One region of the Pantoea sp. B65 genome, then DNA from elsewhere that is predicted to be linked to it. Evidence: predicted binding sites of a transcription regulator. Region 1 holds the regulator's gene; each other region holds the start of a gene.
The links. Region 1 encodes LexA, which represses DNA repair genes until DNA is damaged. Its sites were predicted from a motif close to TNCTGTATGTACATACAGNA; they were not measured.

Region 1 (4,284 bases):
CTCATCTTCTACCGCTTTGGCGATAGCTTTCGACTGCAGCAGGCGACCAAACAGCTCCTGACGTACCGGCAGGCGCGGGCCGACCGCCGCCAGACGCTGACGGGCGAAATGCATGCGCGCCACGCGCGCCAGCTTCTGGGCGATGGTCTTATCGGTGCCGTGTTCGGTGGCCATGCGGCGCAGCGAAACGGTCGGTGAGAAGCGAACAAAGCTGTCGCGCCCTAACCAGATAACGGCAAAGAACTTCTGCACGCCGTTAAGTACGCGCAGATGCGGCGTTTGCTCGCCCTGAACTTCACGTCCCGGCGCACGACCAAACATCACCGAAATCGGTACCATCTGCACGTCCAGCGCCGGGTTGCTGCGATGCAGATCCAGATAGTCGTGGAACAGTTTTACCGATTCGAGATTCGGGACGAAATAGGGGAACAGACGCGGACCGTCATGGATAAACACATGACGTGGTAAAACCGTACCATCGATCTCCAGCGGATCCAGCGGGTCGGGCAAGTCACGTTTGCGACATTGCGCACGTAGCGCGAGGAGATCAGCCTTTGAATCATAAGGCAATACATACATAATGGGGCGCGATCTGTCGAGCCCAAGTTCCGCTACCGGATCGGCCGGGATAGCTTTACTCTTCACCAAAAATGAGAGTGGTAAGTTTAATAACTTGTAGTAGAAATTACGCCAACCTGACATAGACAACATGAAGCCTCTTGTTAGCAAAGCGCGGCAAGCATACCAGAAAGCGCTATTAAGATCTGTTGTGTTGCAATATGTGCGCCACCCAGAAGTGGACGTTAAACATCTCAAAGGGTTCCATAATTATGGCAAATAATGTAACTGGTCTGACACGCATCATAAAAGCGGCAGGCTACTCATGGAAAGGGTTACGTGCAGCCTGGCAGAATGAGGCCGCATTTCGTCAGGAATCCGTTGCTGCGGTGGTGGCGATTATCATTGCCTGCTGGCTGCATGTTGATGCCGTCACGCGCGTGTTGCTGATTGGTTCGGTGCTGCTGGTGATTATCGTGGAAGTGCTGAACAGCGCGATTGAAGCGGTAGTGGACCGGATTGGCAGCGAACAGCATCCGCTCTCCGGACGCGCCAAAGATATGGGGTCGGCGGCGGTATTACTGAGTATTCTGCTGGCGCTGCTGGTCTGGATCACCCTGCTGTGGTCATATTGGGCTTAGGCCGACAGAAATCGCCAAACTGCTGTTTTTTACACAGCTTTAGGTTTCCAAGCCACCAATACCTGTATATACTCACAGCGACTGTATAAACAACCAGGGGGCGGAATGAAAGCATTAACGGCAAGGCAGCAGCAGGTATATGATCTGATTCGTGACCATATTAGTCAGACCGGTATGCCGCCTACGCGCGCCGAGATTGCCTCGCAATTAGGTTTCCGTTCCCCTAATGCCGCGGAAGAGCATCTGAAAGCGCTGGCGCGTAAAGGCGTGATTGAGATCGTCTCCGGCGCTTCGCGCGGTATTCGGCTGATGATGGAAGAGGAAACCGGGCTGCCGCTGATTGGGCGCGTTGCTGCCGGCGAGCCATTACTGGCAGAACAGCATATTGAAGGCCATTTCCAGGTCGACGCGAATCTGTTTAAACCTAACGCTGACTTTTTGCTGCGTGTCAGCGGCATGTCAATGAAAGACATCGGTATTATGGATGGTGATTTGCTGGCGGTGCATAAAACTCAGGATGTGCGTAATGGCCAGATAGTGGTGGCACGCATTGATGATGAAGTCACGGTTAAGCGCCTGAAAAAACAGGGCAATGTTGTGCAACTGTTGCCGGAAAACAGCGACTTTCAGCCGATCGTGGTCGATCTGCGTCAGCAATCCCTGACGATTGAAGGTCTGGCGGTTGGCGTAATCCGCAACGGCAACTGGCTGTAAGTTACCTCTCTTGTTCCTTACGCGCGCTGATGTCTTCCTGAGGCACGCGTAAGGTAAACTTGTTGGTCTCACCCCATTTTTGCGCCAGCCAGCGTGGCTGTGCCGCTTAATCGCGTTGTGGAAGCCTGGGCGATTGTTTACTGCTACCGATAAAAACCTCTGGCGGCTGGCGCTGCCGATGATCCTTTCCAATATCACCGTGCCCCTGCTGGGTCTGGTGGATACTGCCGTTATTGGCCATCTTGACAGTCCAACGTATTTGGCTGGCGTGGCGGTAGGCACCACCGCCACCAGTTTTCTGTTTATGCTGCTGCTATTCCTGCGGATGAGTACCACCGGTTTAACCGCTCAGGCCTTTGGCGCTGGTGATAAACCGGCGCTGGCGCGTGCGCTGATGCAGCCATTATCCATGGCGCTGCTGGCCGGTCTGCTGTTTATTATGCTGAAAGAGCCGCTGAGTACGCTGGCCACCTCGCTGGTTGGCGGTAACCCCGAAGTATTGCGTCAGGCGCAACTGTTTATGTCGGTGCGCTGGCTTAGCGCTCCGGCGACGCTGGCAAATCTGGTGCTCCTCGGATGGCTGCTTGGCGTGCAGTATGCCCGTGCGCCGGTGATCCTGCTGGTAGTGGGCAATCTGGTCAATATCCTGCTTGCCCTGTGGTTCGTTACCGGCCTCGGTTGGGGAGTGCGCGGCGCGGCAGCGGCGACGGCAATCGCCGAGTATGTCACGCTGCTTATCGGGCTGGTGATGGTATGGCGGGTGCTAAAGCTGCGCGGAATTGCCTTTAGCCTGCTGAAAAATAGCTGGTACGGCGATCTTCGCCGCCTGATGCGGCTGAACCGCGACATCATGTTGCGTTCGCTGATGTTGCAGCTCTGCTTTGCCTCATTAACTATCCTCGGCGCGCGGCTGGGCAGTGAGGTGGTAGCGGTCAACGCGGTGCTGCTGATGTTCCTCACCTTTACCGCCTATGCGCTGGATGGTTTTGCCTATGCGGTGGAAGCTTGCTCCGGCGAAGCATATGGCGCGCGCGACAGCGATAAGTTGCTGCGCGTATGGCATGCGTCCTGCCGTCAGGCCGGGCTGGTGGCGCTGAGTTTCTCGCTGCTCTATGCCTGCAGCGGCGAAGCGATAGTCGCTATGCTGACGTCATTACCCGAGTTGCGTGATATGGCCGATCGCTACCTTATCTGGCAGGTGATTCTGCCGCTGGCTGGTGTCTGGTGCTATCTGCTGGATGGTATGTTTATTGGCGCCACCCGCGGCAGCGAAATGCGCAACGGTATGGCGATTGCCGCGCTGGGATATGCGCTCACCTTATTGACGTTGCCATGGTTAGGCAACCACGGTTTATGGCTGGCGGTGATGGTGTTTCTGCTGCTGCGTGGCCTGTCGCTGTGGTTTATCTGGCGGCGGCACTGGCAGCGTAACAGCTGGTTCGCTGGTTGAAATATTTGCTTACCGGACTGTTTTGCAGAAATAATGGCTTAAATATAGATGTTTTTCAGGTGGTTACTCTGTTTTGCTACGGGCTAATTAGTGTTAATTGCTGCATTGTGACCTCATTATCGCGAATCACGACTACAATTAACTCTGTGTTTAGCAAATGGATAGCGTTTTATTCTGACATCATGCAGATGGATAAGATGAAACACTGAAACTTTATCACCTGGAGGTATCACATTATGAATAGCGATCAAGCCAGCGGTAACTGGAAACAGTTCAAAGGTAAAGTGAAGGAAAAATGGGGCAAGCTCACTGACGACGACATGACGGTGATCGAAGGTAAACGCGATCAACTGGTAGGTAAAATCCAGGAACGTTATGGTTACGCTAAGGATCAGGCGGAAAAAGAAGTTAAGGAGTGGGAAACCCACAACAGCGACTATCGCTGGTAATCATTTGCCAGGGGCGGCAGTAGCGCCGCCCGCACCGGCAACAGTGATGCAGACTGAATTATCTGATCTCAAGCCCATTTAAGGACGATGCTCCTGCCGGGCACAAGGAAAGTGCCGCTTCAGACCGCCCGCCATTTAGCGTCCCCGTTTCTTACTTACCACCGAATGATCATGCTCGCAGCTTTCCTGATGCGTGCAGGCTTCTACTTCCTGACAGCTGACACACAATCCATGGGCTTCAATGACGCTGTGGCGTAAGGCGAAACCTGACTGGTGCGCCAGCACCTGCAGAATATCTTCAACGCCTGCGGCGTGTTTTTCATTTACTGAACCGCAGCCATCGCAGATCAGCATCGCCGAGCTGTGTTGCGGTTCTTCAAAATGGTGACACACCACGTAGCTATTGTTGGATTCAACACGATGGATAAAGCCCTGCTCCAGCAGAAAATCGAGTGCGCGATAGACGGTGGGT
Region 2 (4,284 bases), on a different contig from region 1:
CACCTGCGCTTCCGCCTCGGCAAATTCAGCGTCCAGCAGCAGGATCTCGCTGGTGGTGCTGCTGTTTAGCGTAATCAGAATAAAGTGTTCGCAGGTCGTTTTATGCACACTGACATAAAAGGTATCGTCCTGCTCTTCATACACCAGCTGGTCAGCGCTCTGCGGTTCACCAACCGTATGGCGCCATACCTGAAACGGCAGCAGCGTCTTTTTGTCTTTACGCACATAGTAGAGAGTGCGCGAATCATTGGCCCAGACAAAGCTGGAAGAGACATCTTCCAGCACCTCCGGATACCAGCTGCCGCTACTGAGATTACGCAAGCGAATGCCATAGATGCGCCGTGAGAGAAAATCTTCCGCCAGCGCCATGGTCTGATTATCCGGGCTGATATCCAGCGCCCCCATGGTGTAGAACTCGCTGTGCGAGGCGCGCTGATTGGCGTCCAGCAGCGTTTCCCATGCATCCGGCGTTTCGCTGTCGGCCGGTTGACGGGTATAAATCGGGTATTCGTTACCGCTTTCGTAACGGCGCTGATAGCGAAAACCATTCTTCACATAAGGTACCGAGTGATCCTGCTGCGGAATACGATCGATCATCTCCTGCAGCAACTGGTCCTGCAGCGCTTGTTGTGATGCCATGACCTGCTTGCCATAGTCGTTCTCGGCATGCAGATAATCCAGCACCGCCGGATCTTCGCGCTCATCATCACGTAACCAGTAGTAGTCATCCTGGCGGGTATCACCATGAAGGGTCATCAGATGGGGAATTTTTTTTGCTTTTGGCGGAGTCATAGGGCATCAACTTTCTTAACAGACATGCTGTAAGAGTGGCAGCTAACATCATGATTGCCAAGCGGTAACGATTAAAAAAGCCGGTGCCCTGCGGCACCAGCGCTCCATAGCGGTTTTCTGCCGGATCAATACCAGCGAAAACTGGGACTGGCGATGGCGGTTAGTCAACGCGCGCGCCGCCACTCCGCGGGCGGCTAGCCACTTAGTCGCTCAGCTTGTTCTTCTCTGCGCGGATATCATTTTCAATGCCATCGCGCACATCCTGTGGAATTTTCAACGCATCGCCGAGCGCCAGCAAATAGCTGCGCTCCATAAAGTGGTCGACATCAATCACCGCATTACTGAGGAAGTAGAGTTCCAGCGCCTCTTCCTCATTGCGGATATCGCGTGCCAGCAGTTGCGGATCCAGCGGTTGATCGATCGCCTGCTGGATCAGTTTCTCGCCCTGCGCGCCAATACCCAGCTGATGGACATTCTGCTCAATCGCCTGACGCTCTGCGCTGTCGATATGACCGTCGCTTTTCGCCGCAAACACCAGCGCAGTAATTAGGCGCGCAGCGCGGGCATCAACCGGGGTTTCGCCGTGGCCAAATTGCGGTTCATCACGATGGGTTTCGCTGACGCGCTGCTTATACTTATTCCACAGCACCGTGCCCGCCACCGCACCGCCACCGATAATCAGGGCATTTTTACCGAATTTGGTTAACAGGCTTCGCGACGACTTACTGGCAATCAGTAACCCCGCCAGGCCGCCCAGCGCGCCGGGTGCCAGCATCTTGCTCAGAGCTTCACTGCCGCCTTTGCTGTCACTGCTTTTGTTATTGCCTAATACGGATTGAATTTGCTGTAGCCAGTTATTCATCTCTTGTCCCTCAAAAAAACCTGAAGTCCAGAGTAAAACAACCGGCGTCAAGAAGCGTAAGGGGAAGAAAAGACGGGAAAATATTGGGCCACTCGCAGGCAGCCCGAGACTGGCGGACTCAGGCCGCTTTTACCGCGCGTACCGGTTTGCTTTTAGCCGGTTCGTTCGCGGCTGCGCTTTCGTCGGTCACGGTATTATCAACCGAATCCGCCGCGGCAATGCTTTCACCCGGCGCTTCCGGCATCTTGCTGGTACGCAGAATATGTTGCAGCGCATCTTTATTTTCGGCCAGGTACATGCCCAGCGCTTCCAGCTGGTGCTCTTCCAGCCCGGCGTTACTGGTTACCAGCCAGTCGGAGAAGACTTCTGCCATATCGAGCATTTTGTCATACGCATCCGCATCTTTTTTGCTGGCAAACGTCATCTTTTCCTCACCTCTTCTGACAACGACATATTTTACTTCAACAGCCATAATTTTTGCCTCAGGTAACTGTATTTATATCCAGTATATCAGTCGTTTTTTTTGTAAGCAAGCGGGCAAAGCAGATGTCTGCGCAAACGTTTTCGTTTATACTGCGCGCGAATTTTTCATCTATTCAGGTAGGAATTATGACGACTCTTGGAACCGCGCTGCGCCCTGCCGCAACTCGCGTGATGCTTTTAGGTTCAGGTGAACTGGGTAAAGAAGTGGCGATTGAATGCCAGCGTTTAGGCGTGGAAGTGATTGCCGTCGATCGCTATGCCGATGCACCGGCAATGCACGTCGCACATCGCAGCCATGTGATTAATATGCTGGATGGCGAAGCGCTGAAGGCGTTGGTCGCGCAAGAGCGTCCTGATTATATCGTGCCGGAAATCGAAGCTATCGCCACCGATATGCTGATCGAACTGGAAAAGCAGGGTCAGCGCGTAGTGCCTTGCGCCCGTGCCGCCCGTCTGACCATGAACCGCGAAGGTATTCGCCGTCTGGCGGCGGAAGAGCTGGCGCTACCGACCTCAACCTACCGTTTTGCCGACAGCAAAGATGCCTTCCTGCAGGCCGCCGATGAAATTGGTTTTCCGTGTATCGTTAAACCGGTGATGAGCTCATCCGGCAAGGGGCAGAGTTTTATTCGCACCGCCGCGCAGCTGGATCACGCCTGGGATTACGCGCAGCAAGGCGGACGTGCCGGCGCGGGTCGGGTGATCGTGGAAGGTGTGGTTAACTTCGATTTCGAAATTACGCTGCTGACCATCAGCGCGGTCGACGGTATACATTTCTGTGCGCCGATTGGCCACCGCCAGGAAGATGGCGACTACCGCGAATCCTGGCAGCCACAGCAGATGAGTGAGCTGGCATTGCAGCGTGCCGAAGAGATCGCGCGCAAAGTGGTGATCGCTCTCGGTGGCCATGGTCTGTTTGGCGTTGAGCTGTTTGTCTGCGGTGATGAAGTGGTGTTCAGTGAAGTGTCGCCGCGCCCGCACGATACCGGCATGGTAACCCTGATTTCGCAGGACCTGTCCGAGTTTGCCCTGCATGTGCGCGCCTTCCTCGGCTTGCCGGTTGGCGCTATCCGCCAGTACGGTCCGGCGGCATCGGCGGTGATTCTGCCCGAGCTGGACAGTGATAACGTGCAGTTTAGCGGAGTAACGGCAGTGCTGGGCGCGGGTCTGCAGCTGCGCCTGTTCGGCAAGCCGGAGATCCGCGGTCAGCGTCGGTTAGGTGTGGCACTGGCTAGCGCTGAGACTATCGATCAGGCTGTCGCGCGCGCTATCGCCTGCGCTACTGGCGTCAAGGTTAGCGGCTAACAACCATGTGACGGGAGCCATTAATGGCTCCCGCAGGGTGTTTCGGCTAAATTTACCCAGGGCGGGATTTATGCCGCCCAAATTATCAATAAATTAACGTGCGCCAGCCACCGCTTCACGCGCCAGCTCAGTAATCCGCGCGTAATCGCCCGCTTCCAGCGCATCCGCTGGCACTAACCACGAACCACCAATACAGAGCACGCTTTTCAGCGCCAGGTAATTACGATAGTTACTCAGTGAGATACCGCCGGTTGGGCAGAAACGCACCTGCGGGAATGGACCACCAATTGCCTGTAACGCTTTCACGCCGCCGTTGGCTTCCGCCGGGAAGAATTTAAACTCACGCAAACCGTATTCCATGCCAAGCATCAGTTCAGACACGGTACTGATTCCGGGAATCAATGGGATCGAGCCTTCAACGGCCGCCTTCAGCAGGGACTCCGTCAGACCCGGGCTGATAACAAATTTCGCACCGGCTTCCGTCACTTCGGCCAGCTGCTGAGTATTCAGTACGGTACCGGCGCCGACAATCGCCTCCGGCACTTCTTTGATAATCGCGCGCAGGGCATCCATCGCTACCGGCGTGCGCAGTGTCACTTCCAGCACACGCACCCCGCCAGCAACCAGCGCCTTCGCCATCGGAACCGCATGCTCCAGCTTATTGACCACAATCACCGGCACTACCGGGCCGGTAGTCAAAATCTGTTCAGCACTCGTTTTCCAGTTCTTCATCAGTGTATATCTCCCGTCGAGCCCGCTGCTGATCCCGGTGGCTGCAGCTGGCAAAAGTGACGCGCATCTGGCGTCAGGAATGTGACATCGTCCCTACCATACATGATTTT
Region 3 (4,284 bases), on a different contig from region 1:
TTGCCGACCGGATTCAGGAAATTCACATTAAAGTGATTCATATCCTGATCCTGCTGATTGAAAAAGAGATGGCTAAATAATTAGCGCCTTCCCCCGCCTGCGGGGGAATCTTTTGATTTTGAGGTCACATTATGTGCGAATTGCTCGGGATGAGCGCTAACGTCCCAACGGACATCTGCTTTAGCTTTACCGGCCTGGTGCAGCGTGGCGGCGGAACCGGGCCGCATAAGGATGGCTGGGGCATCACCTTCTATGAAGGCAAAGGCTGTCGCACATTTAAAGATCCGCAGCCGAGCTTTAACTCGCCAATTGCGCGGCTGGTACAGGATTACCCGATCAAATCACGCTCGGTAGTGGCGCATATTCGCCAGGCCAACCGGGGTGAGGTGTCGCTGGAAAATACCCATCCGTTTACCCGTGAAGTGTGGGGGCGTAACTGGACCTATGCGCACAACGGGCAACTGAAAGGGTATCGCCAGCTGGAAACCGGTCAGTTTCGTCCGGTAGGTGAAACCGACAGTGAGAAAGCGTTTTGCTGGTTACTGCATCAGCTGACTACCCGCTATCCGCGTACGCCTGGTAACTGGCCGGCGGTGTTTCGTTATATTGCCGAACTGGCGACGGAGCTGCGAGAGAAGGGGGTATTTAATATGCTGCTGTCGGACGGGCGCTATCTGATGGCTTTTTGCTCCACCAATCTGTTCTGGATCACCCGGCGCGCGCCTTTTGGCAAAGCCAAACTGCTCGATCAGGATGTGGAGATCGATTTTCAGAAGCAGACCACGCCAGATGACGTGGTCACGGTGATTGCGACTCAGCCGCTTACCGGTAATGAAACCTGGAACAAAATAGAACCCGGAGAGTGGGTGCTATTCTGTCTTGGTGAGCGCGAGGATTGATCCCGGTGCCGCCGGATGGTTGTTGATAACCGGATTGTTATTCAGCACATATTTGCCGGCATTCACGCTCACCGCTGGCGGCTGGCGATGCTCAACAAACCACGCATAGCCTGGCTGCAATTGCTTCCAGAACGCCGTGTAGTATGAGTTACGATGGCGCTGCATATTACTTTCCGTCATCCGGAACGGATAAATACTCACGTTCACTTCTGTCTGACCATTGTGCAGCGCAGCATTCACATAAGTAAAAATCTCATCCATATAGGCATTGGTCATGGCGTAGCAGCCAATAGAGACACAGTTGCCATGAATCATCAGATATTTACCGTCATAGCCCTGCTGACGATCGTACTCATTAGGAAAGCCGATATTGATCGCACGATAGAAACGGCTGTCAGGTTTTAGCTGACGCTGCGTGACGGTATAAAAACCTTCCGGGCTTTTAAAGTCGCCCTGACGCTGTTTCGGGCCGAGTCCGCCGGAGAAATTGCAGATGCGATAGCTATCCAGCAGACGAAATTCGTTGCCTATTTTTCCATACAGTTCAAGCGTTCGCTCTTCTTTGAAGATCTGAAGATAGACAGGAGTACCAATTAATTGTTTCTTTAATTCTTTGCTTACCGGCGCTAGCGGTTGAACTGGTTCCGGAGTGCTGGCCATACTAACGGCTGGCAGAAAGATCATCGCAAACAACAGTGCGATTTTGTCCATTCTGATTCCCTTGAAATAGAGGGTGTGTAAGTGCGACGTTGATACGCGTCATACCTCAGGTTGCCGATCCCGGTGACATAGATAGCTATGTTGCCGTCGATGCGCGGTCTGAGCACCGTTCTGCAACGCGAAATATTGAGGGTAAAGACCAACGTCTGATAACTGCATTATCGGAAAATTCCGCTATCGCAGCGCAACATTAACATCGTCTATTTTTTTATCAAGATGCTGGCTGAGATTATTCCTGAAAATGTCTGGGGTTATACCGACAGGCCGGGACGATCGCCGGGCCAGCTTGTCGCAGACCAGCTTGAACTCTTTGGTTTTGACTGTATACTTATCCAGTATTGCCGGAGGGGATATGCGTAAAATTATTCATGTCGATATGGACTGTTTTTTTGCCGCAGTCGAAATGCGCGACGATCCCCGCTTGCGTGATATCCCGATTGCTATTGGTGGCAGTCAGAAACAGCGCGGCGTTATCAGCACCGCCAATTACCCGGCACGCAAATATGGGGTTCACAGCGCCATGTCGACGGCGATGGCCCTTAAACTTTGCCCCCATCTGAAAGTGATCCCTGGCCGTTTTGAGGCGTATAAAATCGCTTCCCGCCATATTCGCGAAATTTTTGCGCGTTACACCTCATTAATTGAGCCGCTATCGCTGGATGAGGCCTATCTGGATGTTACCGATAGCGAACACTGCCAGGGATCTGCGACGCTGATGGCGCGCGAAATTCGCCAGTGTATCGCCGATGAACTGGATCTTACCGCCTCCGCCGGCATTGCGCCGATTAAGTTTCTCGCCAAAATCGCGTCCGATCTGAATAAACCCAATGGCCAGTTTGTGATTACGCCGGAACAGATGCCGGCTTTTTTGCAGACGCTGCCGCTGAAAAAAATTCCCGGCGTCGGCAAAGTCACGGCAAAAAAGCTGGAAGAGCAGGGGCTGTTTACCTGTGCCGATGTGCAAAAAAGCGATCTGGCGCTGTTGCTGAGACGCTTTGGTAAATTTGGCCGCGTGTTATGGGAGCGTAGTCACGGCATCGATAATCGCGAGGTGATCACCGAACGTGAGCGGAAATCACTGGGTGTCGAGCGTACGCTATCCGAGGATATTGATAGCTGGGAAGAGTGCCTGAAGATCCTCGATTATCTGTATGAGGAGCTGGAGCGACGCTTAACGGCGATTAAGCCGGACCGGCTTATTGCGCGCCAGGGGGTGAAACTGAAATTTAATGATTTCCAGCTGACCACTCAGGAACATGTCTGGCCGGTGCTGAATAAAGGCGATTTAATCGATCTGGCGCGGAAGACCTGGGACGAGCGGCGCGGCGGCCGCGGCGTGCGGCTGGTAGGGTTGCATGTATCGTTACTTAACCCCCAGCTGGAGCGGCAGTTGCTGCTGGGATTGTGATGGCAAAAAAACAGGCGGCAATATGCCGCCTGGGGAAATCATCAATCCGTCATCCCTTACTTCGCCGGGATCACCCGTAACAACTCGGTCAGCAGTTGCCAGTACAGACCCACGCTGGCGATATGTACCTGCTCATCCGGGGAGTGCGGACCGGTAATGGTTGGACCGATAGATACCATATCCATATTCGGGTAAGGCTTCTTAAACAGACCACACTCCAGACCGGCGTGAATCACCTGAATGTTAGGCTTGCGGTTAAACAGCTTCTCATAGGTTTCGCGCACCAGCGCCATCACCGGTGAAGTGGCATCAGGCTGCCAGCCCGGATAACCGCCTTTGGGTGCGGTTTTCGCGCCAGCCAGCTCGCCCAGAGAAACCAGCATTTCCACCACATAATCTTTACCGCTGTCGATCAGTGAACGGATCAGGCAGATAATTTCGGCTTCATGCTGCTTAATCGACACCACGCCAACGTTCAGCGAGGTTTCCACCACCCCTTTCATCACGTCGGAATTGCGGATCACGCCATTTGGCGTGCTGTTCAGCAGAGCGATAAAACGGTCGCGGCTATTGGCCGTTAACGCTTCGGCCTCACTGGCCAGCGGTTCAACCAGCACATTGATATTTTTATCTTTCGGGCTGACTTCATTCTGTAGCGTTGTCAGATAGCCAGTAGCGGCCGCTTTCAGCGCGTCCACTTTATCGGCAGCGACGGCCAGAGTGGCGAAGGCTTCACGTGGAATCGCATTGCGCAGGGTGCCGCCGGTGAAATCCACCAGACGCAGATCCAGCGCCTTCGCCTGAGTAGCAAGGAAACGCGCCAGCAGTTTGTTGGCATTGCCGAGACCGACATGAATATCGCAACCGGAGTGGCCGCCTTTCAGGCCCTTAATCGTCAGTTTCAGCGTGGCGAAGCCCGCCGGAACCGCTTCACGCTCAACCGGCAGAGTGGTGATGAAATCGATACCGCCAGCGCAACCCATATAGACTTCACCTTCCTCTTCCGAGTCGGTGTTGATCAGGATATCCGCCTGCAACCAGTCAGCCTGCAGACCAAAGGCGCCATCCATACCGGATTCCTCGGTCATCGTCAGCAACACTTCCAGCGGGCCGTGCTCAACGCTGTCGTCAGCCAGCACCGCCAGCGCCGAGGCCATGCCGATGCCGTTATCCGCGCCCAGCGTGGTGCCGCGGGCTTTAACCCACTCGCCGTCAATCCACGGCTGAATCGGATCTTTGGTGAAGTCATGTACCGTG

Region 2: the regulator LexA is predicted to act here: its motif matches at 2,143-2,162, upstream of JWF83_RS24285 (YebG family protein).
Region 3: the regulator LexA is predicted to act here: its motif matches at 1,938-1,957, upstream of dinB (DNA polymerase IV).

Annotation. Positions count from the first base shown of each region.
Region 1 is NZ_JAHXPU010000037.1:56,453-60,736, forward strand. It holds gene plsB (glycerol-3-phosphate 1-O-acyltransferase PlsB) at 1-702, opposite strand, end outside; gene JWF83_RS16775 (diacylglycerol kinase) at 831-1,199, shown strand; gene lexA (transcriptional repressor LexA) at 1,305-1,913, shown strand; gene dinF (MATE family efflux transporter DinF) at 2,047-3,363, shown strand; gene JWF83_RS16790 (CsbD family protein) at 3,600-3,812, shown strand; gene zur (zinc uptake transcriptional repressor Zur) at 3,948-4,284, opposite strand, start outside.
Region 2 is NZ_JAHXPU010000045.1:26,962-31,245, reverse strand. It holds gene JWF83_RS24295 (prolyl oligopeptidase family serine peptidase) at 1-792, opposite strand, end outside; gene JWF83_RS24290 (tellurite resistance TerB family protein) at 995-1,654, opposite strand; gene JWF83_RS24285 (YebG family protein) at 1,773-2,126, opposite strand; gene purT (formate-dependent phosphoribosylglycinamide formyltransferase) at 2,264-3,442, shown strand; gene JWF83_RS24275 (bifunctional 4-hydroxy-2-oxoglutarate aldolase/2-dehydro-3-deoxy-phosphogluconate aldolase) at 3,536-4,174, opposite strand.
Region 3 is NZ_JAHXPU010000017.1:41,646-45,929, forward strand. It holds gene lpcA (D-sedoheptulose 7-phosphate isomerase) at 1-80, shown strand, start outside; gene JWF83_RS07065 (class II glutamine amidotransferase) at 132-899, shown strand; gene dpaA (peptidoglycan meso-diaminopimelic acid protein amidase) at 870-1,610, opposite strand; gene dinB (DNA polymerase IV) at 1,972-3,027, shown strand; gene pepD (beta-Ala-His dipeptidase) at 3,084-4,284, opposite strand, start outside.